4 regions of the Bradyrhizobium sp. 604_D8_N2_3 genome follow, and region 3 is predicted to be linked to each of the others. Evidence: riboswitches for the same ligand, from Rfam matches in the RefSeq annotation. Region 3 holds a riboswitch; each other region holds the start of a gene.
The links. A riboswitch is a leader RNA that binds a small molecule or an ion and turns the genes downstream of it on or off. The one in region 3 is predicted to bind cobalamin.

Region 1: it holds a riboswitch for cobalamin, as region 3 does, so the genes downstream of both, AB7245_RS14800 (TonB-dependent receptor) here and AB7245_RS16030 (DUF1636 family protein) in region 3, are expected to answer to the same signal.
Region 2: it holds a riboswitch for cobalamin, as region 3 does, so the genes downstream of both, AB7245_RS24440 (ribonucleoside-diphosphate reductase subunit alpha) here and AB7245_RS16030 (DUF1636 family protein) in region 3, are expected to answer to the same signal.
Region 4: it holds a riboswitch for cobalamin, as region 3 does, so the genes downstream of both, metE (5-methyltetrahydropteroyltriglutamate--homocysteine S-methyltransferase) here and AB7245_RS16030 (DUF1636 family protein) in region 3, are expected to answer to the same signal.

Annotation. Positions count from the first base shown of each region.
Region 1 covers NZ_JBPWPM010000001.1:3,116,782-3,124,318, forward strand. The annotation lists gene AB7245_RS14785 (MBL fold metallo-hydrolase) at 1-307, shown strand, start outside; gene AB7245_RS14790 (Cj0069 family protein) at 330-1,409, opposite strand; gene AB7245_RS14795 (GFA family protein) at 1,570-1,977, opposite strand; gene AB7245_RS14800 (TonB-dependent receptor) at 2,116-4,464, opposite strand; cobalamin riboswitch at 4,665-4,872, opposite strand; gene AB7245_RS14805 (hypothetical protein) at 5,103-5,468, shown strand; gene AB7245_RS14810 (FixH family protein) at 5,571-5,963, shown strand; gene AB7245_RS14815 (efflux RND transporter periplasmic adaptor subunit) at 6,048-7,481, shown strand; gene AB7245_RS14820 (efflux RND transporter permease subunit) at 7,478-7,537, shown strand, end outside.
Region 2 covers NZ_JBPWPM010000001.1:5,133,295-5,140,831, reverse strand. The annotation lists gene AB7245_RS24455 (L-talarate/galactarate dehydratase) at 1-1,125, shown strand, start outside; gene AB7245_RS24450 (ribonuclease activity regulator RraA) at 1,138-1,917, shown strand; gene AB7245_RS24445 (nuclear transport factor 2 family protein) at 1,919-2,368, shown strand; cobalamin riboswitch at 2,756-2,973, shown strand; gene AB7245_RS24440 (ribonucleoside-diphosphate reductase subunit alpha) at 3,096-5,999, shown strand; gene AB7245_RS24435 (ribonucleotide-diphosphate reductase subunit beta) at 6,010-7,164, shown strand; gene AB7245_RS24430 (GNAT family N-acetyltransferase) at 7,240-7,537, shown strand, end outside.
Region 3 covers NZ_JBPWPM010000001.1:3,380,177-3,387,713, forward strand. The annotation lists gene AB7245_RS16020 (cobyric acid synthase) at 1-1,245, opposite strand, end outside; gene cobO (cob(I)yrinic acid a,c-diamide adenosyltransferase) at 1,269-1,904, opposite strand; cobalamin riboswitch at 1,945-2,166, shown strand; gene AB7245_RS16030 (DUF1636 family protein) at 2,263-2,637, shown strand; gene cobW (cobalamin biosynthesis protein CobW) at 2,634-3,683, shown strand; gene cobN (cobaltochelatase subunit CobN) at 3,683-6,931, shown strand; gene cobG (precorrin-3B synthase) at 6,928-7,537, shown strand, end outside.
Region 4 covers NZ_JBPWPM010000001.1:1,323,721-1,331,257, forward strand. The annotation lists gene AB7245_RS06205 (EAL domain-containing response regulator) at 1-831, shown strand, start outside; gene AB7245_RS06210 (4Fe-4S binding protein) at 1,405-1,608, shown strand; gene AB7245_RS06215 (IS630 family transposase) at 2,597-3,718, opposite strand; cobalamin riboswitch at 4,131-4,330, shown strand; gene metE (5-methyltetrahydropteroyltriglutamate--homocysteine S-methyltransferase) at 4,430-6,745, shown strand.

The DNA.
Region 1 (7,537 bases), 260 kb from region 3:
AGCCGACATCCTGATGATCCCGCTCGCCGGCCACACGCTCGGCCATTGCGGCATCGCGGTGCGATCAGGTGACAAATGGCTGTTGCATGCCGGCGACAGCTATTTCCACCACGCCCAGCTCGACCCATCGCCGCGCGTGCCGTTGATGCTGGGTTATTTCCAGCGCCGCGGCGACATGGATCGCAAGATGCGGATCGCCAACCAGGCGCGGCTGCGCGCGCTGAAGCTCAACCACGGCGACCGCGTGAGCATCGTCAATAGCCACGATCCCGTCGCCTATGAAAGCTGCCGCTGCGCTGCGCATTAGGGTGTCGAAGCCAGGCCGCCGGTTATACGCCCGAACGCACTGCTTGAGTCCGGAGCAGGCGGTGCTTCACCGTTCGGGCGATTGCCGCCGGCGCGTCGTCGGGAATCGCGAAGCATGAGCTCGCGTTGATTTCGCACAGGACGTAGGTGTCGGTGCCGGCGGCGTCGCGGGGCCCGTACAGGAAGTCGGCGTCCCAGATCACCGGCAGCGACGGCTCGTCGATGCCGAGCGTGCCCATCAGCTGCGGCGTCCATTCGTCCTCCATCGCTCTTCGGAGCGCCTGGAATTGCGAAGCAGCGGGTCCGTGCATGATCCGTGGGCCCGGCTGAGCCTCGGGTGCGTCGGGGCCTTCCGGCGGCGGCGGGATCAGGGCCTTGATCAATTGATGCCCGAAGCCCGCGACCTTGGCGCCGCTCATGTAGCAGCGGATCATGCCGTCGGGTAGGCGGGGTTGGAACGCCTGGTCGATGATGCAGCCGCCCCATCCGAAATACGGTTCGCAGCGGGCGAGCAAGGCATCGAGCGGAATGTCCTCGGGTAGACTGCCGCGTTGGGCATGCAGCACGCGAACCATGGCGTCCACGTTGGGCAGGGCCTCCACCTTCCACACCCCCTGGCCACCATTGCCGCGATTTTGCTTGAGCACGCGCGGACCATTCGCCTGAAGGCGCGAAGGAAATTCGGCGCGGAAGCTTGCGGCGGTGTCATAGCGGTGCGTGTCGGCTCCCCAGCCGAGGTGACGCGTTCGGTAGAGCACGTCCTTGACGCCCATCTTCAGGATCACGTCGGGATGGGCGCTTACCCACGGCCCTTGCGCCGCAACGTCGCGAAGCAGCGGGTCGAGGGCCTCGCGCGTCTTGCCTTGATGGATCGGATCGACCCAGACGAGCACGCCATCGACGGCGAGCAGTTGATCGCGCGCGGCGTCGGCGAAAATCTCGTCGTAGATCACCGGCCGGGCTTCGATGCCGACCGCGGCGAGTGCTTCGAAAACGCGAACGAAGCGGCTGTTTTGCGCCGTCGCGTCCCGGCGCGCGGCTGCATCGCCGCGGGAGAGGATGGCAACGGTATGGCGGAGAGGAGGGTGGCGTTCGGTATCCATGCGCAAGCTCCACGAATGGCGTGCTGCGCAGAGCTTGGACCGAGGTCTCACGGGGAGTCTGCTTCGTCCCCACGCCGATGAATGTACGTGAAATCGTCCGGTCGTTGCAAGATGGTGCTTGTGCGGTTCCATCTAGACGGCGAACGCTTCGCGCGCGCCGCTACGGTGGCGGAGGATAGCGGTCGAATGTCGGCAGTTCGTGCGCGCGCTCCATCCATCGAAGGCGCTCTGCGACCTGGATGTGCATCGTCGCCGGTACGGCATCGGGATCGTCGTAGGTCGCGCTCTGGACGTCGATGACCCCGGGCAACATGTCGGCATTGACATAAAACAGGCCGGTTCCGCAGTCGCCGCAAAAGTGCCGCCGGGCATTTTCCGAGGAGTGATACACCTTGGGCTCGCCCTTGGTCACCTTGACGGCATCGTCCGCGTACATCGTCCAGCCGACGACGGGAGCGCCCGCGTGAAGCCTGCAATCGCGGCAGTGACACAGCGCGTGCACGATCGCTTCGCCCTCGACCTGATAGCGGATCGCGCCGCAGTGACAACCGCCGGTGATGGTGCTCATGCGTTCCTCCCGATGGAAGACAGGTCTCGTTGATCGATAGCTCTCGAGACCTGCGGCTTCAACGGCGCAATCGATTTGCGATTGCGTCCTACTGTCGCGTGACAACTCCTGCCACGGCGCGGGCGAGGTGATCCGCGACTACCACTTGAACGAAGCCGCGATCTCGTAGCTGCGCGGCGCGCCCAGGATGATCTGGTCGGTGTAACCCGGATCGCCCCAGGCCGCGTAGAGCTTGTTGGTCAGGTTCCTCACGCGAAAGCTGATCCGGGTCTGGTCGACGCCCGGGAAATAGGCTTTTGGAATATCGACGAACGCGTATGCGTCGAAGATCGTGTAGGCGTCCATCGTGACCAGATTGTCCTGGAAGTTGAAGCGGTCGCCGACGTGACGGACGAGGCCGCCGATCTCGACCGGCAGCTTCGTGTCGAAGCGATAGGAGGCGCCGGCGTTGGCGATGAAGTTGGGAACGTTGGGCGGCGTCTTGCCCGAATAGGACTGGAAGTCGCCATTGCCGTCGACATAGGTGAAGTCGATGAAGCGCGACTGCACGAAGGCGACGTTGCCCCATAGTTTCAGGCCCGCGACCGGATTGACCGCGGCGGCGATCTCGACGCCCTTGGAGGCCATCTTGCCGGCGACGTTGAAGAGGATGCCGCTTTCGGGGACGTAGACGTTCTTGCGCTCGATGTCGAAGGCCGAGAACGTGGCCTCCGCGCGCCTGTCGGCCGACAGCAGCTTCACGCCGGTCTCGTAGGTCCGCGACGTCGTGAGCAGCAGCGGCGTCGTGGGCCTGAGGATGAAGATGTTCGCCACCGTCGGGTCGGCTGCCGTCGCGTACTGGCTGTAAAGCATCACGCCGGGCGCGATGTCCCAGGTGTAGCCGATGCGTCCGGTGACCGGATTGAACGTCTTCGAGAAAGGATAGTTGGCTTTCAGGAGGCCATTCTCGTCGAAGCGGGTCCGCGACAGCTCGATATTCTCAAAACGGATGCCGCCGATCAGCGCAAAGGTCGAGGTCAGCTTGAGCCGGTCCTCGAACGACAGCGAGGCGGTGTCGAGATGGGTGTAGATCTTCTCGTCGCTGCGCGGGCCGTAGAGGCCGCGGTCCGGATTGAGGAGGTCGACGTAGTCATTGAAGAACAGCGTGTCCTGCGAGACGTTGAACTGGTTGCTGCTCGCCGCCACGGTGGCGACGAAGCGATTGTCCATTCCGCCGAGATTGGAATTGACGGTGAGGTCGGTGATGTTGCCGTAGAGCCGCTGCGCGTGATCGAGCGCCAGGCGCTCGCGGTAGATGCTCTGCGCGCCTGCGAAATTGCCTACGGTCTGGTCAAACGACGAGATCTCGTTGTTGAACCAGTGCCGGTGGGCGTCATAGCCATAGACCAGGCTCTTCAGCGAGATGTTGTTGGTGATGTCCCATTGAAAGCCGCTGCGCAGCCAGAGCTCGTTGGCGCCGCTGTGATTGTCGAGCACGTTGTAGTTCGTGGTCAGCGTGCGCGCGTCGATGGTGACCGGGACCGGCGTGCCGCCGCCGAGGTAATAGTTGCTCCAGAGGCCGGAGACGACGCCATACGTCGGCACGATGCCCGGCGCGTTCGCCGGCACCAGCGGCGTCCCCCAGTAGAAGCGGTCGTTGTCCTGCCTGTATTCGGTCGCGCCCCAGATCCTCAGGTTCTCGTTGACGCGATAGTTCAGCTGGCCCGAGACGTTGCTGAGCTTCGAATAGGTGTCGTCGATAAAGCCCTTGTTGTTGAAATGGCTGATGTCGAAGCGGTAGTCGAGGCCGTTGATCAGCGTGCTGCCGCCCGATCCGTAACCGGCGCGATAGCCGTTGAAGGAATCGTAGGAAGTGAAGGCGTCGTTGACGATTGGTCCGGTGTGCGGCGCCTTGTTCACGTAGTTGATGGCGCCGCCGGTCGCACCGAGGCCCGCCACCAGCGAGTCCGGTCCCTTGATGATCTCGACCTGCTGGAGACCAGCCACGTCCATGGGACGGCCGGTCATGGTCGACGGCCCGATCGGGATTCCGTTGTAGAGCGTGGAGATCTGGTCGCCGGAAAAGCCACGCATCGAGAAGATGGCGGGCGCGCCGGGCGCATCGCCGCCGGTGACGCCGACTGCAGCCTTGGCGACGTCGGTCGTGGTCCGGATGCCCAGGTTCTGCATCGTCTGTTGACCGATGACCTCGACGGTCGCCGGCATCTCGCGCGCCGTGATGCCGAGCCGGGAGCCGACGTCGGTGACGGCTGCCGTATTGAGCGGCGTCTGTACCGGCCCGCTCGGAGCTTGCGCGGCCGGAACGGCGACAGCAGGGGCGCCACGATTGCGTCCCGCGGCGCGCCGGGCCGCGCGCTGCTTCTGAGTGCCGGGGCTGACGGCAGGAGCCTGTCGCGGCGCAGGCGGCGACACGATCACCGGGCCGACCTCCCGGGAGCGGTTGTCCTGCGCCGCGCTTTGCGCGAGCGCCGCGGACGACAAGGACACCGACGAGAGCAGAGTAATCAGGAAAGCACGCGATAACGCTGGCCTTGCGCCAGCACGGAAATGAAGATTTTGCACGACAACGCTCTGCGGCGACGCAAACAAACCGTCACCGCGGTTGCCTTAGTCATCCACCTTCGCCCCAGGCGGCGGATGCACCGGCTACTTGTCCGACATCAGGGCACCCCGCCCAATGCGTTCGCGCGTGACCATGGCTGGTAGCAGGTTTCCTGGCTCGCGGGTCATCGCCTTCGACCACCTTCCCAGAGGCCCAAGCGGGGCTCCAGTGGTTCGTTTGGTCGTCGGCTATCCGCCTACAGTTGCGGGGGCAGCCGCGGAATTGCCCACTGAGGTGGACGCACCGCATTCCCTTGAAGAGTCCTTGCGGACACTACCGATCACGAAACTGGCATCAGGGGATGAGCGCGTCAACATCCGCGCGGGCTGCTGGACGGGCCGGTCGGTCGATGGTGGCCTTGTGTTGCTGTTTTGCACGATAGTCCGAAGGACCGCGTCGAAACGTCCAACCCGGCCTCCGGACGAGCCTGGGTAACGAACGCTTGACCACGATCATAACTGCCTTTGGTGTCCGAGTATGCTACTGAGGCCGAGTTCCGGCCCGACAAGGTAAGTCGATATTGATGCAGTTCGTCCGTACCATCCTGGCAGTCGCCATCGCCATATCCTTGGCGATGCTGCCGGTTGGCGCGTCCGCGGCGAACCTCGCAATGTCGTCGGATGGCATGCAGACGGCCATGCACATGAGCGGCGACGCCGACATGTCGATGGACGATTGTTGTCCCGACATGAAGGGAACGGGCTCCCATAGCGGCGGCTACAAGTGCGGGATGGGCTTCTGCTGCGTCGGTGGGATCATCGCGCTCGGTGATGTCAGGCCCGTGGCGTTCGAACGTCTCGCCGTCATGGCCAGCACGATGGCTATTCCCCCGGATCAGGTCGTTTCCTTCCGCGGCGGCAGTCCTCCTTTCCGACCTCCTCGAATCTGATCTCGCAAAGCCCGAGACGCGAGCGGCGTGCCTGCTCGCGACGACGACTGACGTGCGCGCTTCACGCGCCACGGCGAAAGATCAATTCATGAGGACAGGACAATGCTTTCCAAAATCAGCACCGCGGCTCTCGCCGCCACCCTTTCGCTTGCCGCTTCCGCCGCGATGGCGGGCGCGGGCGACTACGCCTTCGAGCCCGTCACTCCGCAGATGAAGAAGGGCGAAGACGTCACGCTCGCCGTTCGCCTGACGAACAAGCAGACCGGCAAGCCGATACCGGACGCAGTCATCTTCAAAAGCCGCCTCGACATGGCCCCGGACGGGATGGCCGAGATGGAATCGGCGGTCGCGCCGCTGCCGTCCAGGGAGCCGGGTGTGTACGCCTTCAAGACGGACCTGCCGATGGCTGGACGCTACCAGATGACGCTGTCCGTGAAGGTGCAGGGCGAACCGGAGACCGTCACCGGCAAGGTGATCGTCACGGCGGTCAAGTGAGCGTTCGGGCGCTGCCCGGCGGCGCCCGACATTCCCCTTTTTCCTTCACACGGACGCGCGCTCCCGGGCGCGCGGATACACCATATGAAAACGCTGCGTCTCCTGACGGCTCTTGCGCTGGGCGGTGGCCTGGTCCTGGCCGGCTACTACTGGCATTCGAACGGTGCGGGCTGGCTCGCTGAGGCCGACATATCATCGGCTGCGGCTGGCGCGGAGCGAACGCCGCTTTACTACCGCGATCCAAGCGGTGCGCCGCTCTGGTCTGCGGGTCAGAAGAAGGACGACCGCGGGCGGGACTATGTGCCGGTCTACGACGACGATGGAGCGGCCGTCGCGCCGGCGCTACCGAAGGCGCAAGCGGCTTCGCCGCGAAAAATCCTCTACTACCGCAATCCGATGGGGCTGCCCGACACGTCGCCCGTCCCAAAGAAGGATCCGATGGGGATGGACTATGTCGCCGTTTACGAAGGCGACGACACCGACGACGGCACGGTGAAGCTGTCGCCCGGCAAGATCCAGCGCGCGGGCGTGAAGTCCGAGCCCGTCGCGCGGCGCCCGATCCGGGTCTCGGTGAAGGCGCCCGGCACGATCCAGCTCGATGAACGCCGCGTGTCGGTGATCGCGATGCGCGCCGAGAGCTTCGTGCAGAAGGTCGCCGACGTGACGACCGGCACGCGCGTGAAGGCCGGCCAGCCGCTGATGGAAATCTACAGTTCGGCGGTGGCGTCCGCGGCGGCGGAATATCTCGCGACGATCACCTCCAGGACGGTCGGCGGTGTCGAGATGTACGGCCGCGGCTCGCGGCAGCGGCTGGTCAATCTCGACGTTCCCGAGTCCGTCATCGCGGAGATGGACAAGACGCACACCGCGCCCGTGGCCATACGCTGGTCTGCGTCGCGCGACGGGGTCGTGCTCGAACGCAACGCGATCGAAGGCATGCGGGCCAATCCCGGCGACGTCCTGTTCCGGATCGCGGACACCTCGGTGGTCTGGGCGCTGGTCGACGTGGCCGAGCGCGATCTCGGCAACATCGCGGTGGGGCAGTCAGTCGCGGTGCGCGCGCGCAGTTTCCCCGGCCGAACCTTCACCGGGACAATCGCCGTCGTCTATCCGCAGGTGAACCGCGACACGCGAACCGTTCGCATCAGGATCGAGCTTGCCAATCCGGACGCGGTGCTGCTGCCCGACATGTACGTCGATGCCGATATCGACACGGCCGATGCCGCGCCCGTCCTGGCGATACAGGACAGCGCGGTGCTCGACACCGGCAGCCGGCAGGCCGTCCTCGTCGACAAGGGGGAAGGGCGTTTCGAACCGCGGGAAGTCAAGCTCGGCCGTCGCGGCGGCGGCTATGTCGAGGTGCGCCATGGTCTCGCGGACGGCGAGGCGGTGGTGACCTCCGCCAACTTCCTGATCGATGCGGAAAGCAACCTGAAGGCGGCGCTGAAGGGGTTTGGCGAGGCGGCATCCCAGGCCACCGACGCCGGCCCTGGCAATGCAACGGGAGATCACAAATGATCGCCCGCATCATCGCCTGGTCGGCGCGCAATCTGCTGCTCGTGCTGTTCGGGACC
Region 2 (7,537 bases), 1.8 Mb from region 3:
ACGACGGACCGGATCGCATGGGTGAGGACGTCGCTCGTCTTCCTGCCGCTCGCCCAGGCGATCAGCGATGCCAAGGTTCTCACCGGCCGGCAAAAGCCCCTCACCGAGATCGCCTTCCTGTTTGCCGAGATCGAGACCGAGAACGGCCACAGCGGCATCGGCTACAGCTATTCGAAGCGTGCCGGTGGTCCGGGGCAGTTTGCGCACGCCAGGGAGATCGCCGGCGACCTGATCGGCGAGGATCCGAACGACATCGCGCGTCTGTGGGACAAGCTCGTCTGGGCCGGCGCCTCGGTCGGCCGCAGCGGCATGTCCACGCAGGCCATCGCCGCCTTCGACATCGCGCTGTGGGATCTCAAGGCCAAGCGCGCCAAGCTGCCGCTGGCAAAGCTGCTCGGTGCCCATCGTGACTCCGTGCGCTGCTACAACACCTCGGGCGGATATCTTTCGATGCCGATCGAGGAGGTGAAAGAACGCGTCAGCATGGCGCTCGACAGGGGCATCGGCGCCATCAAGCTGAAGGTCGGCCAGCCCGATCCGATGGTCGACCTCAAGCGCATCGAGGCGGTTCGCAACCATATCGGCGACGTTCCGCTGGCGATCGACGCCAACCAGCAATGGGACCGCACCACGGCGCTGCGCTTCGGCCGCATCGCCGAGCAATTCAACCTGACCTGGATCGAGGAGCCGCTCGACGCCTACGATTACGAAGGTCATGCGGCGCTGGCGGCCGAGCTTGCGACCCCGATTGCGACCGGCGAGATGTTGACCAGCATCGACGAGCATTACGAGCTGATCCGCAACAATTCGGTCGATTTCATCCAGCCGGATGCACCGCGCGTCGGCGGCATCACGCCGTTCCTCAAGATCCTCGCGCTCGCCGACCACAAGAAGCTCCAGCTTGCGCCGCACTATTGCATGGAGATCCATCTGCACCTGACCGCGGCCTATGCCCGGGAGCCCTGGGTCGAGCATTTCGAGTGGTCGGAGGCGATGTTCAACGAGAAGCTCGAGGTCGTGAACGGCCGCATGATCGTGCCGAACCGACCGGGCCTCGGCTTCAGCCTGTCGGAGCAGGCGCGCGCCTGGGCCCGTGACGTCCACGAGGTCGGAAAGCGCCCCTGAGGGAGGATGGCCATGTACGAACCAAAGACGAAGCTTAGTCCCCTGGATCCGTCTGTCATCCGCCGGCTGAAGGATGTCTCCTCGGGTTCGCTGACCACCGAGCTGTTCAAGAAAGGCCTGCGCCAGTGCTTCCTGGTCGGGCTGGTGCCGATGAACAAGGACGCGGTCCGCTTCGCCGGCGAGGCCTTCACCATGCGCATGATCCCGGCGCGAGAGGATCTCGATACCATAGAGACGCTCACGCCGTATCCGAACGCGGACAATCTGCAGTGGGAAGCGGTCGAGAGTATCCCGCCCGGCCATGTCCTGGTGATCGACAGCCGTAACGATCCGCGCGCGGCCTCTGCGGGCGCTATGCTGCCGACGCGGATGAAGGTGCGGGGCGCCGCGGCCATTGTCACTGATGGTGCGTTTCGTGACGGCCAGGAGCTGGCGCGGCTCGATTTCCCCGCCTATGCCCGGCAGGTCACGGCATCGACGCGGTTGTCGTATCATCGCGTCGCGGATCTGAATATTCCAATCGCCTGCGCCGACGTGGCGGTCTACCCGGGCGACATCATCGTCGGTGACGGTGACGGCATCACGGTCGTGCCACGGCATTTGGCCGCCGAAATGGCCGACCTCTGCGAGAGGCGGGACCAGCTCGAGAAGTACCTGTCGTATCGTATCAGTGCGGGCGAGCCGCTCTACGGCGTCTATCCGCCCACACCTGCCGTGCGCGCCGACTTTGAGGCCTGGAAAAAGGCCGGTGCGGATCCGGCGCGGGCCACGACGATCCGGGCGGGAGCCTGACATGAGCAAGACATCGCCCGCCGCCATGGAGGCGACGATCCGTCGCTATTTCGACGCCTGCAACGCCGCCGACTACGATGCCTTGATGGCCTGCTTCACAGCGGACGCGGTTCACTACTTCCCACCCGGCTTGCCGGACATTCCATGGCGTGGCGCCGATACCATCGCGCGCAAATGGATCTGGTGCGTCGAGAATCTCGGGTCGCGATGGACGATCGAAAAGATTCTTTGCTCGTCGACGTCGCCGGAAGCCGTGATCGAATGGACGCACTGGAAGCGCACGCATGGCACGGCGCTTCGCGGCGACGAATGGTACGCGTTCGAAGGGGCGAGCGGTCGCATCAAGGAGATCAGGGCTTATTATGCGGCGCCCGCCGATCCCTCGGCTCGGATCTGCGAACTCGTCGATTTCGACTATCGCGATCGCGGCTATCACCTTTCGTCCGAATAGCGTCGAGCGTCCACGCCGTTCCTGGGCGGCGAGGGCGCCTTCACCGCCGTCATCGTGACGCGCATCGGGCTGACCAGCTCGGTCTGGCTCGCCGGCCAGCGATGCTCGCCGTGCGGCGAAACGAGGACCTTTGCGGAGAAGCACCTCGGTGCAATCAGGGCGAAAATTGCGGAGCTGCGCGTGCTGGAAGCGACAGTGACGTCGCTGGTGAGCGGCTGCGAGGCGACATGCAGCGGCAGCGTCGCGCCGGACTGTGTGATCCTGCAGTCGGGCCGTGGGTCACACAGCGCGCCAAGCTGAAGAGCGCCCCAAGTGCGAATTCCCGCATTCCACAGGGAACAGAGCTTCTGACCCGCAACGAATCGTTGACACCCGGCTGCATATGTCACCACATGTGGGCGTCACGGTTCCGCTGGATCGCAAGATTTAGTGGCTAAGAGGGAAGCCGGTGAACCGCGCGAGAGCGCGGAATTCCGGCGCTGCCCCCGCAACTGTCAGCAGCGAGCTGCTTCCGAACAATCGTCACTGGCGCCTTTCGCGCCGGGAAGACGGGAAGTGGGCGACGACCTGCGAGCCAGGAGACCTGCCGCGACAATCTGAACGTCCACGGGCGGGGTGTCCGGCGGTCGCTTGCATGCACCGCCCGGCAACTCTGCTGCCGGCGTTTCTGCAGCGTCCTTCCTTACAGCCCCGCTCAAACACAACGCGCGCATCACGGGGCCCATTGATGTCACTGAACCTGCACGACGCGGACACCGCTTCCGCACCCATCGTTCATTTGCGTCCACAATCGCTTGCGCCTGCTTCGAGCGAGCCGGCCATGCAGATCATCCGTCGCAACGGCAAGGTCTCGCCGTTCGATTCCGCCAAGATCGCGGTCGCCATGACCAAGGCTTTCCTTGCGGTCGAAGGCACCAGCGCGGTCGCCTCACGCCGCGTCCATGAGAGCGTGGAGCAGCTGACGGCCGAAGTCGTCACTGCGCTGATGCGGCGGGCAGGCGAGGGACGCACCTTCCATATCGAGGACGTGCAGGACCAGGTCGAGCTCGCCTTGATGCGGAGCGAGCACCACAAGGTCGCACGCGCCTATGTGCTGTACCGCGAGGAGCGGTCGCGCCAGCGCGCCGAGGAGGCGGCCGCGGAAGCGACGCCCGCTGTCGCGCCGGCACTTCAGGTCACGCTCGCCGACGGTTCGCGCGTTGGTCTCGACGCCAAGCGGCTTGCGCTGATTATCGGCGAAGCCTGCGCCGACCTCGACGGCGTTTCCGCGGCACCCGTGCTCACCGAGACCACCCGCAATCTCTACGACGGCATCAGCCAGGACGAACTGGCGCTGGCCTCGATCATGGCCGGGCGCACGCTGGTCGAGGAGGAGCCGAACTACGCCTATGTCAGCGCGCGCCTGCTGCTGGACAAGCTGCGCGGCGAGGTGCTGTCCTATGTCCATGCCGTGCCGACCTCCGCCTCGCAGGCCGATATGGCTGTACGCTATGTCGAATATTTCCCGGCCTATGTGAAGACCGGCATTGCCGCCGAACTGCTCGATCCTGAACTGGCCCGCTTCGACCTCGGCCGGATCGCGGCTGCACTCAAGCCCGAGCGCGACCTGAATTTCCAGTTCCTCGGCCTCCAGACACTTTACGACCGCTACTTCCTGCACGTCCGCGGCAAGCGGATCGAACTGCCGCAAGCCTTCTTCATGCGCGTCGCGATGGGTCTTGCGGTTCGCGAGATCGACCGCGAAGCCAAGGCGATCGAGTTCTACGATCTGCTGTCGTCGTTCGACTTCATGGCCTCGACGCCGACGCTGTTTAATTCGGGTACGCTGCGTCCGCAATTGTCGTCCTGTTTTCTCACAACCGTCTCGGACGATCTCGACGGCATCTTCAAGTCGATCAAGGACAACGCACTGCTGGCAAAATATTCCGGCGGCCTCGGCAACGACTGGACGCCGGTCCGCGGTCTCGGCGCCCACATCAAGGGCACCAACGGCGAGAGCCAGGGCATCATCCCGTTCCTGAAGGTTGCCAACGACACCGCGATTGCCGTCAACCAGGGCGGCAAGCGCAAGGGCGCGGTCTGCGCCTATCTTGAGACCTGGCACGTCGACATCGAGGAATTCCTCGACCTGCGCAAGAACACCGGCGACGACCGCCGCCGCACCCACGACATGAACACCGCCAATTGGGTGCCGGACCTGTTCATGCAGCGCGTCGATGCCGATGGCGAATGGACGCTGTTCTCGCCTGACGAGACGCCCGATTTGCACGATCTCTATGGCGAGGCGTTCAAGACGGCTTACGAGGCCTATGAGGCCAGGGCGAAAGCCGGCGGCATGCGCGTCTTCAAGACCGTGCGCGCGAGCGACCTCTGGCGTCGCATGCTGACCATGCTGTTCGAGACCGGTCATCCCTGGATCACCTTCAAGGACCCCTGCAATCTGCGTTCGCCGCAGCGGCACGTTGGCGTGATCCACTCGTCGAACCTCTGCACCGAGATCACGCTGAACACCTCCGCCGACGAGGTCGCGGTCTGCAATCTCGGCTCCATCAACATGCTCAACCATGTCGGTCCCAATGGACTCGACCATGCCAAGCTGAAGCGGACGGTGACGACAGCAGTACGGATGCTCGACAACGTCATCGACATCAATTTCTACACCATCCCCGAGGCGCGGCGTTCCAACATGCGTCATCGTCCCGTCGGGCTCGGCCTGATGGGCTTTCAGGAAGCGCTTCAGGTCCAGCGCATTCCGACCGCGTCCGACGCGGCCGTGGCGTTTGCCGACACCAGCATGGAGGCAATCTCGTTCCACGCGATCGAAGCGTCGTCCGATCTCGCCGCGGAGCGCGGACGCTATCCGAGCTTCGAGGGCTCGCTGTGGTCGAAGGGCATCTTGCCGCTCGACTCCATCCAGCTTCTCGCCGACTCGCGCGGTGGTCTCGACGTCGATCGCTCCGCAACGCTCGACTGGGATCGCCTGCGCAAGAAGGTCACGTCCAGCGGCATGCGCAACTCGAACGTCATGGCGATCGCGCCGACGGCGACGATCTCCAACATCTGCGGCGTCTCGCAGTCGATCGAGCCGAACTATCAGAACCTGTTCGTGAAATCGAACATGTCCGGCGACTTCACGGTCGTGAACGAGTTCCTGGTGCGCGACCTCAAGGCGAGGGGGCTTTGGGACGAGGTGATGGTCTCCGACCTCAAATATTTCGACGGCAGCGTCGGCCAGATCGACCGCGTTCCTGACGATCTGAAGGCGCTCTACGCCACCGCCTTCGAGATCGACAGCGCCTGGCTGATCGAGGCGGCCGCGCGCCGGCAGAAATGGATCGACCAGTCGCAGTCGCTCAACCTCTACATCGCCAATCCCTCCGGCAAGAAGCTCGATGCGCTCTACCGGCTGGCCTGGCGGCGCGGCTTGAAGACGACCTACTATTTGCGCTCGCGCAGCGCCACGCATGTCGAGAAATCGACGTTGAAGGGCACCGACGGAAAGCTCAATGCGGTGTCCGCGTCAGTGGCAGTGTCGCACGCGCCGATCATGATGCCGACCGCGGCAACGCCGGACCTCGACGGCATCAAGGCCTGCCGGATCGACGATCCCGAATGCGAAGCGTGCCAGTGAGGAGATGACGATGCTCGACTGGTCCGATACCGAAACCACAGCAGTCGCTCCGGCCGCCTCAAGTCTCGCCACCGCACTGCGTCCGCAGACCCAGCTCAAGCTCGAGCCGGCCGACCCGACCGGCTTAGGCGCGATCGATCGCGCCGGCGGCCGCGTCTCCGTCGACGAGAAGCGGATGATCAACTGCCGCGCCGACGTCAACCAGCTGCTTCCGCTGAAGTACAAATGGGCCTGGGAGAAGTATCTTTCAGGCTGCAACAATCACTGGATGCCGACCGAAGTCTCGATGCAGGCCGACATCGCGCTATGGAAGTCGCGGGACGGGCTGACCGAGGACGAGCGGCGCGCGATCAAGCGCAATCTCGGATTCTTCGCGGCTTCCGAATCGCTGGTCGCCAACAACATCGTGCTGGCGATCTATCGCCATCTCACCAATCCGGAGTGCCGGCAGTACCTCCTTCGGCAGGCCTTCGAGGAGGCGGTTCACACCCACACCTTCCAGTATATCGTCGAAAGCCTCGGGCTCGACGAGGGCGAGCTGTTCAACATGTACCGTGAGGTGCCGTCGATCACGGACAAGGCGGCCTGGGCGCTCAAGCACACGCAGCACCTGGACGATCCGTCGTTCCAGACGGGGACGCCGGATAGCGACCGCGCCTTCCTGCGCGATCTCGTCGCCTTCTATGTCGTGTTCGAGGGGATGTGGTTCTACACCGGCTTCGCGCAGATCCTGTCGCTTGGCCGCCGTAACAAGATGGTCGGCATCGCCGAGCAGTATCAATACATCCTGCGCGACGAGAGCATCCATCTCAACTTCGGCATCGACGTGATCAACCAGATCAAGATCGAGAACCCGCATCTGTGGACGGCGGCATTCCAGGACGAGGTTCGCGGCATGATCCGTGATGCAGCCGAATTAGAGGCCGCCTACGGACGGGACACGATGCCGCGCGGCTTCCTCGGCCTGAATGCTGCGCTGTGCGAGCAGTACATGCACTTCATCGCCAACCGCCGCTGTGCGCAGATCGGGCTCGCTCCGGTGTTCGCCGAGGTCGAGAACCCGTTCCCGTGGATGTCGGAGGCAATGGATCTGAAGAAGGAGAAGAACTTCTTCGAGACCCGCGTCATCGAATACCAGAATGGTGGTGCGCTGACTTGGGAATAGCACCGATCATGGCTATGCCGCGGGCGTGCCACCTGTGCTTAAACGGTGGCACGCGTGCGGCAGCAGGGGGATGAGGTGGAGATCAGACGAGACGATCCGACGGCGCCCTATGTCGCCGATTTGTTGGCACATCATCTCGAGGAGCTGCGCAGCGTCATGGCCGAGCGCGCCTTCGCTCTCGATGCCACCGGCCTTTCGGCTGCCACCGTGACCTTCTGGACGGCTTGGCAGGACGATGTCCTGCTCGGGTTCGGTGCGCTGAAGGAGCTGGATCATACGCATGGCGAGGTGAAGTCGATGCGTGCCGCGCCGGCTGCACGGGGCACCGGGGTAGGGCGCGCACTGCTGGGCCATATCATCGCTGAAGCCCGCA
Region 3 (7,537 bases):
CGCGCCTTCGGGCTCGCCGTTCAGTTTCGCAAACGGGCGGGCGCGATCCGGTCCGTCGGTGCGGCCGATGTGGATTTCGTAGGCGTCGATCGGCTGGTCCGTGGCGGCATGCACGGCCGCGACGCGCGTCAGTGTCTTCTGCGGGCTCATCATGGTCGCGACGTCCAGAAGTCCGAGACCCGACGTGTCGCCGGCAGGGCCTTCGATGCCATCGGGGTCGGCGACGTTGCGCCCGAGCATCTGATAGCCGCCGCAGAGGCCAAGCACATGGCCGCCGCGGCGGTGATGCGCCAGGAGATCGATGTCCCAGCCCTGCGCGCGCAGGAAGGCGAGATCGCCGCGGGTGGACTTCGAGCCGGGGATGATGACGAGGCGGACGTCGCCGGGGATGGCTTCGCCCGGCCGCACCATCACGAGATCGACGCCAGGCTCGAGCTTCAACGGATCGAGATCATCGAAATTGGCGATCCGCGACAGCGCGAGGCAGGCGATCTTGCACTGGCCCGGCTTGCGCGCGTCGCTCAGCCCCAGCGCATCCTCGGCTGGCAGCTCGCCGGCGCGCGCGAACCAGGGCAGCACGCCAAGGCCGCGCCACGCGGTCTTCTGCTCGATCAGCTTGTAGCCGTCGTCGAACAGCGAGGGGTCGCCGCGGAACTTGTTGATGACGAAACCCTCGATCATCGCGGCATCGTCGGGGTTGATCACCGTCTTGATGCCGACGAGCTGGGCGATGACGCCGCCGCGGTCGATGTCGCCGACCAGCACGACCGGCACGTCGGCCTTGCGTGCAAAGCCCATATTGGCGATGTCGGCCTTGCGCAGGTTGACCTCGGCCGGGCTGCCGGCGCCTTCGACCAGCACCAGATCGGCGCGCGCTTTCAGCCGCTCGAAGCTTTCCAGCACCGCGCCCATCAGCGACGGTTTCATCGCCGCATATTCACGCGCCCGCGCGGTCGCGATGCGCTTTCCCTGGACGATGATTTGTGCGCCGACATCGGTCTCCGGCTTCAGCAGCACCGGGTTCATGTCGGTGTGCGGCTCGACGCCGGCGGCCAGCGCCTGCAGCGCCTGGGCGCGACCGATCTCGCCGCCGTCGACGGTGACGGCCGCGTTGTTCGACATGTTCTGCGGCTTGAAGGGCAGCACGCGCAGGCCGCGCCGCGTGAAGGCGCGCGCGAGGCCGGCGACGATGAGCGACTTGCCCACGTCCGAGCCGGCCCCCTGGATCATCAATGCGCGCGCCATGGTGTTTTCAGAATCTGGCGTCGTCAGAACTCGACGCCGGCTTGCGCCTTGATGCCGGAGCGGAAGGGGTGCTTGACCAGCGTCATCTCGGTGACGAGATCGGCGATCTCGATCAGCTCGTCCTTGGCGTTGCGCCCGGTGAGCACGACATGCGTCATCGGCGGTTTGTGCGTTTTCAGAAAGTCGACGACCTCGGCGATGTCGAGATAGTCGTAGCGCAGCGCGATGTTGATCTCGTCGAGCACGACCATGCGCAGATTGGAATCTGAGATCAGCTCCTTGGCCTTCGCCCAGCCGGCCTGTGCTGCGGCGATGTCGCGGGCGCGGTCCTGCGTCTCCCAGGTGAAACCTTCGCCCATCGCATGGAACTGGCAGAGCTCGCCGAAATGGCCGGTGAGCAGGCGCCGTTCGCCGGTGTCCCAGGCGCCCTTGATGAACTGCACGACCGCGCAGGGGAAGCCATGGGCGACACAGCGGACGATCATGCCGAAGGCGGAGGTGGACTTGCCCTTGCCGGCGCCGGTGTGGACGATGATGAGGCCCTTTTCGCCGCTCTTGGTCGCCATGATCTTGTCGCGGGCGACCTTGATTTTCGCCATTTTCGCGGCGTGGCGGGCGTCGGTTTCCTCGGCCGTTTGGGTATCCGGTTCAGGCGTCATCTGACAGGGTCCTTCGGCTTGACAAGAGGCGGCCGGGGGCAAATGGTGGCCCGGCGTTGGTTCCTGTCCTATGACAGGCGAAGAGGGAATGCGATAGGGTCCGAATCGACAAGATTCGGCTCCAAACTGCAGCCGCCCCCGCGACCGTGACCGGAGAGATGCCCGAAGCCACTGATCCCCCAGGGGATCGGGAAGGCGGGGATCGAAGGGCCAAAAGCCCTGCTCCGCAAGCCGGGAGACCTGCCAGCGCGGACGAGTTTTGGACCGGCGGACGGGGTGTTCCGCGACGGGGAAACGGACCTTCGGGGGAATGGTCCGTGTGCCTCTTCGCCTCCCGCTGTTTATCCTGGAAGAGGCGATGACCGTCACACTTCACGTCTGTATTACCTGCCGTGCCGGCCAGACGCTCGACGAGGGTGAGACGACGCCCGGCAAGCGCCTGCATGGTGCGATCCTCGACGCCGGCGTGCCCGAGGGCGTCAATGTGGTTCCCGTCGAATGCCTGTCGGCATGCAGCCAGGGTTGCTCGGTTGCGCTCAGCGCGCCCGGCCGCTGGTCCTATGTCTATGGCCGTCTGTCAGAGGCCCATGCGAGCGACGTGGTCGCGGGTGCTGCGGCCTATGCCGCCGCGCCCGACGGCCTCGTGCCCTGGCGCAGCCGTCCCGAAATCTTCCGCAAGCAGTCGCTTGCCCGCATTCCCCCCATTGCCGTGTTGCCGGAGGCCGCCGAATGAACTCGCTCGCAAAAGTCCCTGTGACGGTGGTCACGGGTTTTCTCGGCTCCGGCAAGACCACGCTGATCCAGCATCTGCTCGCAAACCCTGACGGCAAGAAGCTCGCCGTGCTGGTCAACGAGTTCGGCAGCGAGGGTGTCGACGGCGAGATCCTGAAATCCTGCGCCGATGCGAATTGCCCGGAGGAGAACATCGTCGAGCTCGCCAATGGCTGCATCTGCTGCACCGTTGCGGACGATTTCATTCCGACCATGGAAAAGCTCTTGGCGCGGCCGGTGCGGCCCGATCACATCCTGATCGAGACCTCGGGCCTGGCGCTGCCGAAGCCGCTGCTGAAGGCGTTCGACTGGCCGGAGATCCGCTCGCGGATCACGGTCGACGGCGTGATCGCGCTGGCCGATGCCGAGGCTGTTGCCGCCGGCCGTTTTGCGCCGGACCCGGCTGCCGTGGAAGCGCAGCGCGCAGCGGATGGAAATCTCGATCACGAGACGCCGCTGTCGGAAGTGTTCGAGGACCAGATCGCCTGCGCCGACATCGTGCTGCTGACCAAGGCCGATCTTGCGGGGGCCGCAGGGATCGAAGCCGCCAAGGCCGCCATTACCGCCGAGATGCCGCGCCGCGTGCCGATGCTATCCGTCACCGATGGCGCGATCGATGCGCGTGTCATCCTCGGCCTTGGCGCCGCCGCAGAGAACGATCTCGCCGCGCGCCCCTCGCATCACGACGGCGAGGAGGATCACGAGCACGACGATTTCGCCTCCGTTGTGATCGATCTTCCTGAAATCAGCGACATCGACGCACTGGTCGCGTCGGTGCAGCGTCTTTCGCGCGAGCAGAACGTGCTGCGCGTCAAGGGCTATATCGCGGTCGCGGGCAAGCCGATGCGCCTGTTGCTGCAAGCGGTCGGCGAGCGCGTGCGCCACCAGTTCGACAAGCCCTGGGGCGCAGCTCTCAGGCAGTCGAAGCTTGTCGTGATCGGCGAGCACGGCGATATCGACGAGGCCGCGATCAAGGTCGGACTTGGGCTTTCAGGATCTGGTATCTGATGCACGTCGTCTTCCGCGAGAGCCGCGGTCTCGAGGAGACCGCGACGCCAAGGGACATCGGCCAGGACCCGGCCGATCTCGTGGTGCTCTCGTACTCGGATTCCGACCTTGCCGCGTTCGCGGCCGGCTGGCGGCGCGGCCGTAACAGCCTGCCGTCGCTGCGGCTCGCCAATCTCGCGGAGCTGCGTCATCCGTTGTCGGTCGACACCTATATCGAGCGCACGCTGTCGCAGGCGCGCGGCATCCTGGTGCGCCTGATCGGCGGTGAGTCCTATTGGCCGTACGGGCTCGCGGCCCTGCAGCAGCTTGCGAAGAACCGCAACATCGTGCTGGCCGTGCTGCCGGCCGACGGCCGCGACGACACGCGGCTCGATGCCTACTCGACCCTGCCGGTTTCGACGCTGCGCCGGCTCAAGGTGCTCTGCGACACCGGCGGTCCTGTTGCAGCCCAGGCCGCGATCGCGCAGCTCGCGTTGGCCTCGGGCCTTTACGCAGGCCCGGTCGTCGGCGAGATGAACCTGCCTGAGATGGGCTTTTACGATCCCGCGCGTGGCGTCATTGCTGCGCCGATGGCAGGCGAGGGAAAGCCGCTCGCGTTCGTGACCTTCTATCGTTCCTATCTCACCGCCGCGGATACCGGGCCGGTCGACGCCCTGATCGCGGCGCTGCGCGAGCGCGGCTTTGACGCGTACGGCGCGTTCGTCACCTCGCTGAAGGCTCCGGGCGTTGCGGACTGGCTGCGGACCTATTTCGCGACGAATCCTCCGGCCGCGATCGTCAACGCGACGGCGTTCTCGGCGATGGGCGACGACGGCACGACACCGTTCGATGCTGCATCATGTCCCGTCTTCCAGGTCGCGCTCTCATCGGCACGGCGCGAAGACTGGGCGGAGTCGCTGCGCGGCCTGTCGCCCGGCGATCTCGCGATGCATGTGGTGCTGCCGGAGGTCGACGGCCGCCTGTTCGCGGGCGTGGTGAGTTTCAAATCGGCGGCGGAGCGCGATCCCGATCTGCAATTTTCGCATCTGGCGCACCGCCCTGACGAGGAGCGCGTGAACGCCGTCGCCGCGCGCGTTGCGGCCTGGCGGCGCCTCGCGGAGACGCCAGCCGCCGAGAAACGGGTGGCGCTCGTGCTCTCGAACTACCCGGGCCGTCCGCATCAGATCGCGCATGCGGTTGGTCTCGATGCGCTGGCGTCGGTCGAGGCATTGCTGTCTGACCTGACCGAGTCCGGCATCGATGTTGCGCCGGTTCAGGCGCTCGGCGAGACGCTGCTCAAGCAGAACTTGACCTGGAGCGTCGCCGACTACCGCGCGGCGCTCTCGCGCTTGCCGCAAGCCTTGCAGGATGATCTCGCGCAGGCCTGGGGCGCGCCGGAGGATGACCCGAGCTGTCGCGACGGTGCATTTCAGTTCGCGGCCATCGCAAGTGGCCAATCGATCATCGCGGTTCAGCCCGAGCGCGGCGATGCGACCACGCGCGATGCCGACTATCACGATCTCGCCCGCACGCCACGCCACGCCTATGTCGCGTTCTATCTCTGGCTCCGGCAGCAGGGTTTTGACGCCGTCGTGCACATGGGCGCGCATGGCACGCTGGAATGGCTGCCCGGAAGATCCGTGGCGCTGTCCTCACATTGCTGGCCGGAAGCCCTGATCGGCGATCTGCCGGTCATCTATCCCTTCATCGTCAACGATCCCGGCGAGGCCGCGCAGGCCAAGCGGCGCTTGGGTGCCGTCACCATCGGCCATCTGCCGCCGCCGCTGGAACAATCCGCGGTGCCGGACGGCCTGCGCCGGCTCGAACGTTTGCTGGACGAATATTCGACCGCCGATGGTCTCGACCCCGCCCGACGTCAGCGTCTGATCGCCGCGATTCGCGACGAAGCGCGTGCGGCAGGGCTCGAAGACGATCTCGGTCTCGATGCATCGGCTGCACCGGCGGAAGCGATCCCGCGGATCGATCGCTTCGTCTGCGATCTCAAGGAGAGCCAGTTCGGCGACGGGTTGCACGTGTTCGGCCGCGGCACCTGCGCCGACGCGGAGCGCGATGCGTTGCGTGCCGCGCTAGCGGGACAGCGCGTTGCGCCGGGGCCATCGGGCTCGCCGTATCGCGGACGCCAGGACGTGGTGCCGACCGGACGCAATCTCTTTGCCGTTGATCCGCGCGCGGTGCCGACGCCGTCGGCGCATGCGCAAGGCATCAGGCTCGCGGAAGAGCTGCTGCGTCGCCATTTGCAGGATCACGGCGACTGGCCGAAAGGCCTCGTGGTCGATCTCTGGGGCTCCGCGACGATGCGGACCGCCGGCGAGGAGTTTGCCATGGCGCTGCATCTCGCCGGCCTTGCGCCGCGCTGGGATCACGCCTCCGGCCGCGTCACCGGCTATGACATCATCGCACCGACGGAGCTCGGGCGCCCCCGTATCGACGTCACGCTGCGCGTGTCGGGCCTGTTCCGCGATGTCTTCTCCGGCCTTGCGCAATTGTTCGAGGCCGCCGCCGAGGCGCTCGCAACGCGCGAGGAGGAGGGCGACGAGAATCCCTATCGTCACCGCGCCTCGCGTGTGTTCGCGCCGCGCCCCGGCCAATACGGCGTGGGTCTGTCCGCGATCCCCGATGCCTTTACGGCCGAGACGCGTGATGCCGCCGGCGAAGCCTGGCTGTCGGCATCGTCCTGGGCGTTCTCCGCGGACGGTGCGATGCAGCCGGATCGGGCCGGCATCGAGACGCGGCTCGCATCCGCCGATGCTTTCGTGCACGTCCAGGACTTGCCGGAGACCGATCTTCTGCTCGCCGCGGATTACGCCGCGCATGAAGCAGGCATCGCGGCGGCCGCAGCGCATCTCGGTGCGGCAGGACCATCGCTCTATCACCTCGATACGACGCGGCCCGAGCAGCCGCACGCGCGGACGCTGACCGAGGAAATCTCCCGCGTCGTCCGCGCACGCGCGGCCAATCCGGCCTGGATCGCCGGCATGATGCGGCACGGTTTTCGCGGTGCCGCCGAGATCACCGCGACGCTGGAGCACATGGCCGCCTTCGCGCATCTGGCCGGCGCCGTGCCGCCGCATCTGTTCGATCTCTACTACGATGCGACGCTCGGCGACGCCGATGTCCGCACCTTCATGGCCCGCGAGAATCCGGCGGCGCTCGCCGCGATGGAGACCTGCTTCACACGCCTGCACGAAGCCTCGCTCTGGCGAACGCGCCGCAATTCGATCGCGGCTGCGCTGAAGGAGGCTTCATGAGTGCGGCCGCGATCAAGGGCTGGTGTCCCGGCGCGTTGCGCCCGATGCAATCGGGCGACGGGCTGGTGGTTCGCGTGCGCCCGTTCGGCGGGCGCCTCGAAGCTGCACAGGTCGCCGGGCTTGCTGAGCTCGCCGAACGCTACGGCAATGGTCTCATCGATGTGACGAGCCGCGCCAACCTCCAGATCAGAGGCGTCAGCGAGCAAGGCCATCGCCGGCTGCTCGATGGACTCGCGTTGCTGCGGCTGCTCGACCCCGATACCGACATCGAAGCCCGGCGCAACATTTTGGTGACGCCGTTCTGGAACAGCGGTGATGAGACACAGGCGCTCGCCGCGGAGCTTGAGGAAGCGCTCGCCGACAGCACGCTCGATCTCCCCACAAAGTTCGGCTTCGCCATCGACGATGGAAAGTCGCGCGTACTCGCCGGCGATTCCGCCGACGTGCGCATCGAGCGCGATCACGGCGGCCGGCTCCTGGTGCGGGCCGATGGCGCAAGGCTGGGCCGCTCGGTCGCGCGCGGTGAGACCGTAAGCACGGCCCTCGCGCTCGCGAACTGGTTCATCTCGTCCGGCGGCGCGAAGGACGGGCGAGGGCGCATGGCAG
Region 4 (7,537 bases), 2.1 Mb from region 3:
CCGTTTGCAGCCGAGACGCTGCGCGATCGGGTCGCCATGCTCTTGCCCAGAGAGCCGGCGCCCCGTCCCGCGGTCCATGTCGGAGAAGCCTTACACGCTGGCTGGCTTGAGCTCTGGTATGAGCCGAAGTTTGATGTGTGCACCCTCAGCCGCCGCGGCGCCGAGGCGCTTGTGCGAATGCGGCACCCGACCTGGGGCGTTGTTCCATCGGCCTATTTCATCCCGGAGCCTCACGATCCGCATTTTAGGGAGTTGTCGCAGTTCGTGATCGACCGCGCAATCAAGGATTGGCAGTATCTTCTGGAGCAGCAAACTTCGATCGATCTCTCCATCAATCTCCCGGCAGCATTCCTGGTTGACCCGCAGGCGGTGCGCGATCTCTGTCAGCGCATGCCGTCGCACCCCGCTTTCGGCGGCTTGACGATTGAAATCGAGAGCGAGGAAGCCATCCAGAACCTAGATCTTCTGATTGAGGTTGCGCGTGAGGTTCGCTTTCACAACATTGGCCTTGCAATCGACAATGTCGGCGCCAATTGGCCGCAGCTGATGGGGGTAGAAAAATTCCCGTTCATCAAATTGAAAGTGGACCGGCAGTACGTCTCCGGTTGCGGAAATGGGCCCCTGAAGCGAACGGTGTGCCGCCATATCGTCGCTCTAGCCAAAGAGTATAGTGTGCGCACCGTCGCCGAAGGTGTGGAGAACCAGGCCGACCTGATCGCTGTGACCGAACTCGGCTTCGACCTTGCGCAGGGCCATCTGTTCGGAAAGGCCATGCCGCTGAAGCAATTTGCACAGTCATCTTTCAGCCCTGCTCCACTTCGTCCAAAATAGTTGCATGACGAGTGGTTGAGCACGGCCAGGCAAAGCGTACCAGCGCTCGCCCGCACCGCCATGCCTACTCGGCACCAGGCTGACTGCAATTCGAGCGGTCACTTTGCAAAGCCGGTGTCGGCTCCTCCCGGCGCAACTTCATTTCCCTTCGAAGCGACGCCGGAGCTTTTTGTAGCACAAACCCGTTTTGGCAAGCCTCCAGCGAGTCAATCCGCGGCGGTAACGTTACAGCCATGAGCGAGGTTTGCACAAAACCTCCGGTCAGGGCATGTGACCGGAGGTTTTGCCGAGATCCGGCGTAGACGTGAGTCGGCTCGCGGCTTTTAGTCGCGCCGCCGGTTTTGGCATCGTTGTGCGTCGCTTGGGCTCGCGCCGCCCTGCCAGACAAACCGACGGAAGCTCGCAGCGGTTTAGCCTGAAATTGAAGCGGCCTGTTACTGTCGCAGATGAAACATGGTCTCAGACCCGGGACAGCCCAATTGGGCAAATTGCCCACCATTGAGCGCGTCTGTGTTTGGCACGGCATTTGAAGGGGATCGCCAATAGCATCGCTCGCCCAAGGAGTCCGAAGGCATGGCTTACAAGATCGTCGCTTCGCAATGCACCGTTTGTGGTGCATGTGAGTTCGAGTGTCCCAACGCGGCGATCAGCCTCAAGCGCGACATTTACGTTATCGATGCCAAAAAGTGCACGGAGTGCGAGGGCCATTGCGACACGGCGCAATGCGCGGTCGTCTGTCCGGTGCCTGACACCTGTGTCCCGTCTAAGACAGCATAAGCAGCCCGCGTCCAGAAGGCCTCATCGCTCGATTTCGCGAACGTAGTCGTAGATGTCGAGCTTGAGGTGACCAGCGACCGCATGGGGCGCTGAGCCCCTCGAAGGGCTCTGTCGGAGGACACCGTCGAATTTGTCACGGACAAGGCCGCCTCGATGCTCCAGTGGCCGCGTTGAGGCTTATGGTCGCTGGTTGACGGGCCGAGGCGAGGTAGACGGGCGTCGAATAACCCAAGCTCGACTTGCAGGATATCTAAAGCTACGTCAGGCCGAAGCCGAAGAGACGGTCTCCTCGGGCGACGAGATCGCTCCGGAAAAGGTGGACTTCTCTTGCTTCGGGTATCATCCAGATCTTGAAACACGACTCGCGATCCAAGAAAAGTGGATACTAGGATCATAGCACGATCCCGCCGCCCGCGCTCTTGCCGCTTGATTCAGTTTCGCAAGTCAGCGTGCATCCTGAGGTCCGGAACTGTTCCTGCATGTCGCGCCGGCCGGTGCCCAAGCAACACTATCTTGCCAAGCGGCGACGGACGCATCGAAGGCGCCCACCAAAGTCGCTCAGCACGTGAATAACTGGCGCACCGAGGAGATCATCTTGACCAACCTCACGGAGGCGATCGAGCTCGTGCCTCGTCGCGGGGCCAGCGAACACCAAGGAGTCCGACCTGATCATCCGTGCGATCCTGGAGCAATCCATTGGCAATTCCTAAGGAGCCTCATGGCGCTGTGATCAAACGGACACCGGCCGAGGATGATCGCAACTTCCTGACGACGAGTTCGAGAAGCTGCTGACGGAAAAGACCAGGCCCGTCGCGATCACACAGATATCGAAGGCGGCTCGGGTTCGTTCCGGCGGCGGAGCTCATCCGGTTACGCGAACAGGGTATAGAACGCGATCCATTCACAAGCGGAGCCTCCACAGATCCACGCGTGTTCACCAGGCCGGGAGCAAGACCGTCATATCCTACCTAGTACCTCGTCACAGGGATTATGACTCTTTGGAAGTGGCGGGGTAGGCGCCAGCCATTTTGGCGCGAGCCTTGTCTGTTGTGAACATCCATTTGATGCGGGAGCGGGCGGCATTTCGTTGTCGTTCCCAGGCGGTGATTTCGCGGCGCAGTCGCTTAGGGTCGTCGATCCTGCGATCCAGGCACTGGCCCCGCAGGACGCCGATTTCGATCTCGACCATGTTGAGCCAGCTTGCGTGTTTTGGGGTATAGTGGAACTCGAGCCGTCGCAAAATCCGCCTGGCTTCGGCGGGCGGGAACGCCTGATAGAGGGCGCCGGCGGAGTGGGTCGATAAATTGTCCTGGACGACCCGGATGATCTCGGCGTCGGGATAATGGATGTCGACGAGATCACGCATGCATTGGGCGTAATCCCTTGCCGCTCGCCGCTCGGTGACCTTGACCTTGCGCCAGGGACGATGCACGTCGAGGAGAACGAAGAGATTGACCGTGCCATTGCGACGATACTCATAATCGTAACGTTCGAGCCTGCCGGGCTTGGCCGGGATGGGCTGACGCGTTTCGCCGATGAGTTGCACCGGGCTTTCGTCGAAGCACACCACTGGCCGCCTGGAGTCGGGTGCCTCGGCATAGAGGTCGAGCACATCCTCCATGCGGGCGACGTATTCGCCGTCGACCTGCGGAATGCACCACATGTCTTTGCGCCAGGGCTTGAGGGCATTCTCGGCCAGGCGCCGCCGAACCGTCTCGTGCGACAGGCTCTTGTGTTCGGTGAGCTTGACCATCGCACCCGCCAGCAGCTTTAGCGTCCAGCGGGCACGGCCCCTTGGCGGACTGGCGCAGGCTGTCGCCACCAGCAAGGCTTCTTCCTTGCCCGTGAGTTTGCGCTCCGCCCCGGGACGCGGCTCTTCGCTCAGCGCCCGCTCCAGATTGCCTTCCACGAAGCGTCGCTTGGTCCGGTACACGGTCGAGCCGCTCACGCCGACGCTCCTTGCGATCTCCTCGTCGCTGGTCTCGGCATCGGCGGCCAGCAAAATCTGCGCTCGCTTGAGCTTGCGGGACGCATGCTTGCCGCCGCTGAGCAGTGCCCTCAGTTCGGTGCGCTCGATTTGGCTGAGTTCGACCCGATAGCGTACATTCATGGCGTGCCTCCTCGTTCGAGGCACGCACGAACAACTGAATCGGATGGCCGGCGTGAGTCCTTCGACAAAACCCTTCACGCCCACGCAGGGGCAGTATCTGGCTTTTATCCACCTCTATACCCGGCTGCATCGCAGGCCCCCGGCCGAAACCGACATGCAGGAATATTTCCGCGTCAGCCCGCCTACGGTTCACCAGATGGTCCTGACACTGGAACGCGCCCGCCTCATCAGACGGCAGCCAAGGACGCCTCGCAGCATCGAGGTCCTCGTTGATCCGAAACTCCTGCCGGAGCTAATCTGACCGCCGGACCCAACCTGTCAAAATCACTGTGCAGAGCCACTAGTACAGCTCGCAATCGCTTGGGCAATATCGCAGCGACAATCAGTAGGTTGACGCATCGATCCTCGTGCGCATAATGCCTGCCGTCGTGGTCTCCGGATTTCGTTTGATCCGGAGCTAAGAGGGAAGCCGGTGCAATGCCGGCGCTGCCCCCGCAACTGTAAGCGGCGAGCCGCTGTCCAACGAAGTCACTGGAGCCATGCGGCTTCGGGAAGGCCGGACAGCAGCGACGACCCGCGAGCCAGGAGACCTGCCTCGACAATATATCGTCCACGGGCGGGGTGTCCCGGTGTGCGCCAAGCAGCTGTCGCTCAGCGATATTCGCTGCATACGTCCGCCATGGCCTTTGCCCCAATCATGGGGTCTAAACTATGTCTATTCTTTCGCTTCCCGTTGCCACACTGGGGACGTCACGCATCGGCCCACGACGCGAACTCAAATTCGCGCTCGAGAGCTACTGGGCGGGAAAGTCCAGCGAAGCCGAGCTCCTCGAGGCCGGGAGTGGACTTCGTGCCGCTAATTGGGCACGGCAGAAATCCCGCGGTGCGACCGTCATTCCTTCGAATGACTTCTCGCTCTACGATCATGTGCTCGATACCAGCGTAATGGTCGGCGCCATTCCCGACGTCTACGGCTGGACCGAAGGTCCTGTGTCGCTCAATACCTACTTCACCATGGCGCGTGGCGCTCCGGACGGTGGTCACGCTCAGCATGGGCCTGGTGTAGCCGCACAGGAGATGACGAAGTGGTTCGATACCAACTACCACTACATGGTGCCGGAATTTCACCAGGATCAGATCTTTAAGTATTCCTCTCGGAAGCCGATCGAGGAATATGAGGAGGCAAGAAGCCTCGGCTACCAGACGCGCCCCGTCCTAGTTGGCCCAGTTACTTTCCTGAAGCTCGGCAAAAGCGTAAATCCCGCATTCAATCCGCTGTCGCTGCTTGATCGGCTCCTCCCAGTCTATGTCGATGTTCTCCGCGAACTAGCCTCGCGCGGTGCTGAATGGGTTCAGCTCGACGAGCCATGCCTAGTGACGGACGTCGACGACGCATCTCGGGCGGCTGTCCGCCGGGCCTATGCTCATTTCGCCAAGGCCGTGCCGGCCCTCAAAATCATGCTGGCCACATATTTCGGGGCGATCGGTGACAATCTTGAAACAACTTTGGCCTTGCCCGTTGCCGGGCTTCATGTCGACCTGGTTCGGGCACCCGACCAGTTGGACGCAATTGTCGCCACAGCCCATAGAGATCTCGTGGTCTCGCTAGGCGTCGTTGATGGTCGCAACGTGTGGCGCTCCAATCTCCCGGCGCTGCTCGACCAACTTGCTCCTATGGTCAAAAAACTGGGCAGGGACCGTGTTCAGATTGCTCCCTCCTGCTCGCTGCTTCATGTTCCGATCGACATTGAGCTAGAGACCGATCTCGATCCCAATCTGAAGACGTGGCTGGCGTTCTCAGTTCAGAAGATCAAGGAACTTTCGATATTGGGCAAAGCGCTGGCCGGCCATGCTGCCGAGGTGGCCGATGAACTTGCGCTCTCGGAGGACGCAGCCGTCACCCGCGGAACATCGCCCAAGATCCACAATGCGAAGGTCGCCGGACGAATGGCCGCGATCGACGATAGCATGCGTCGCCGTCGCAGTGCGTTCACCCAGCGCGCCAACGTCCAGCGCGTCGCCTTCGCATTGCCGATGTTTCCAACGACAACCATCGGATCCTTCCCGCAAACGGCAGACGTCCGGAATGCGCGCGCGGCTCATGCGCGGGGAGCGCTGAATGACACGCAGTACGAGCAGTTTCTGAGAGCGGAGACAGCCCGTACCGTCCAGTGGCAGGAAGATATCGGCCTGGACGTGCTCGTACACGGTGAGTTCGAGCGCAATGACATGGTTCAATACTTTGGCGAGCAGCTCTTGGGCTTCGCTTTCACCAAGCACGGCTGGGTTCAGTCTTATGGCTCGCGGTGCGTTCGTCCTCCTATCCTGTTTGGAGATGTCTCCCGGCCGAAGCCCATGACCGTTGAATGGTGGCGCTATGCGCAGTCTCTGACCAAAAAACCCATCAAGGCTATGCTGACCGGACCGGTGACGATCCTGAACTGGTCGTTTGTCCGTGACGACATCCCGCGGAGCGAGACATGCCGACAGATCGCTCTCGCGATCCGAGATGAGGTCATCGACCTTGAGGCGGCTGGAGCGACCATGATCCAGATCGACGAGGCTGCATTGCGGGAGGGATTGCCGCTACGCAAATCGCAGTGGAAGGACTATCTCGATTGGGCAGTGGACAGTTTCCGCGTTTGCTCCTCCGCTGTCGCCGACGGAACTCAGATCCATACCCACATGTGTTATTCCGAGTTCAACGAAATCATCGATGCGATCGCAGCAATGGATGCCGACGTCATTTCAATCGAGACGTCGCGTTCTAAAATGGAATTGCTCGACGCCTTCAAGACCTACAAATATCCTAATGAGATCGGGCCCGGCGTCTATGACATTCATTCACCGCGCGTTCCAGCAGCGGCGGAGATCAAGCAGCTGATTGTGTTGGCGCGGCAGCGAGTTTCCGATCGGCAGCTCTGGATCAATCCCGACTGCGGACTGAAAACGCGAAAGTGGGAGGAGGTGGGTCCCGCGCTCGTCAATATGGTGGCCGCCGCACGCGAGTTGCGGGCTGAGCCATGACGGTACGAACGTTTCGCCAACGCGTTTTTGAATAAGATACACGCGCTTTGGGAGCTCGCGATGTGCTTGCGAGCTTCCCAAGGTATTCAGCGCCTGGGAATGCCGGCCGGCGCTGGCGGAGGCGATCGCATATAGCCGGCGACAACCTCTCTCGATCCGACGGCCGACCGCGCGCCGGCGATGCCGATCAGGTGAAATATTCCGAAGTCATTAACGCTCGACACGAACCACAGCCCGACGTTTTTATTTATCCATCGCGTGGATGCGTTACATCACAACAATCAATTTTACCGCCCTTTCGGAATGTCATACGAAATGGGCGCCTTGGCACCGATCTTCGCGAAGACAATCGAGCGTTGTTGGTGTTTGGGGTGCAAAATGCTGCTGCGCGACGGCAAACTGCCGCTTAAGTTTCAGGGCACGGCAGCCAAACCGCTTGCGCGAAGGATCCCAGCTCGATCAAGGCACTGCCCTTGCCAACCGGACAGCGGGCGAGTGCTGGGCAACTCCTGAAGTTTCCGACATGAGCGGAAGGCAAGTGGCTCCAGATTTCGCGCGGAGCGATATCCGCTTCTCGTTGTTTGACGGCGAATGCCCTCGCCGTAAATCGATCGCCGGTAGTCCTCCCTACCGACGAAAGCTGGTGCGATGCGTAAAGCAGCGTCGCTCCTACGTGACTTTCGCCCGGCCTCCCGAGGAGGCCGGGCGTTTTTTATGTGCCTGGTTATGTGTGACAGCACGGGATCATTCGGCGTCATTGCGGGACCCCGGGTTCTTGCGTCCCATCTGTTA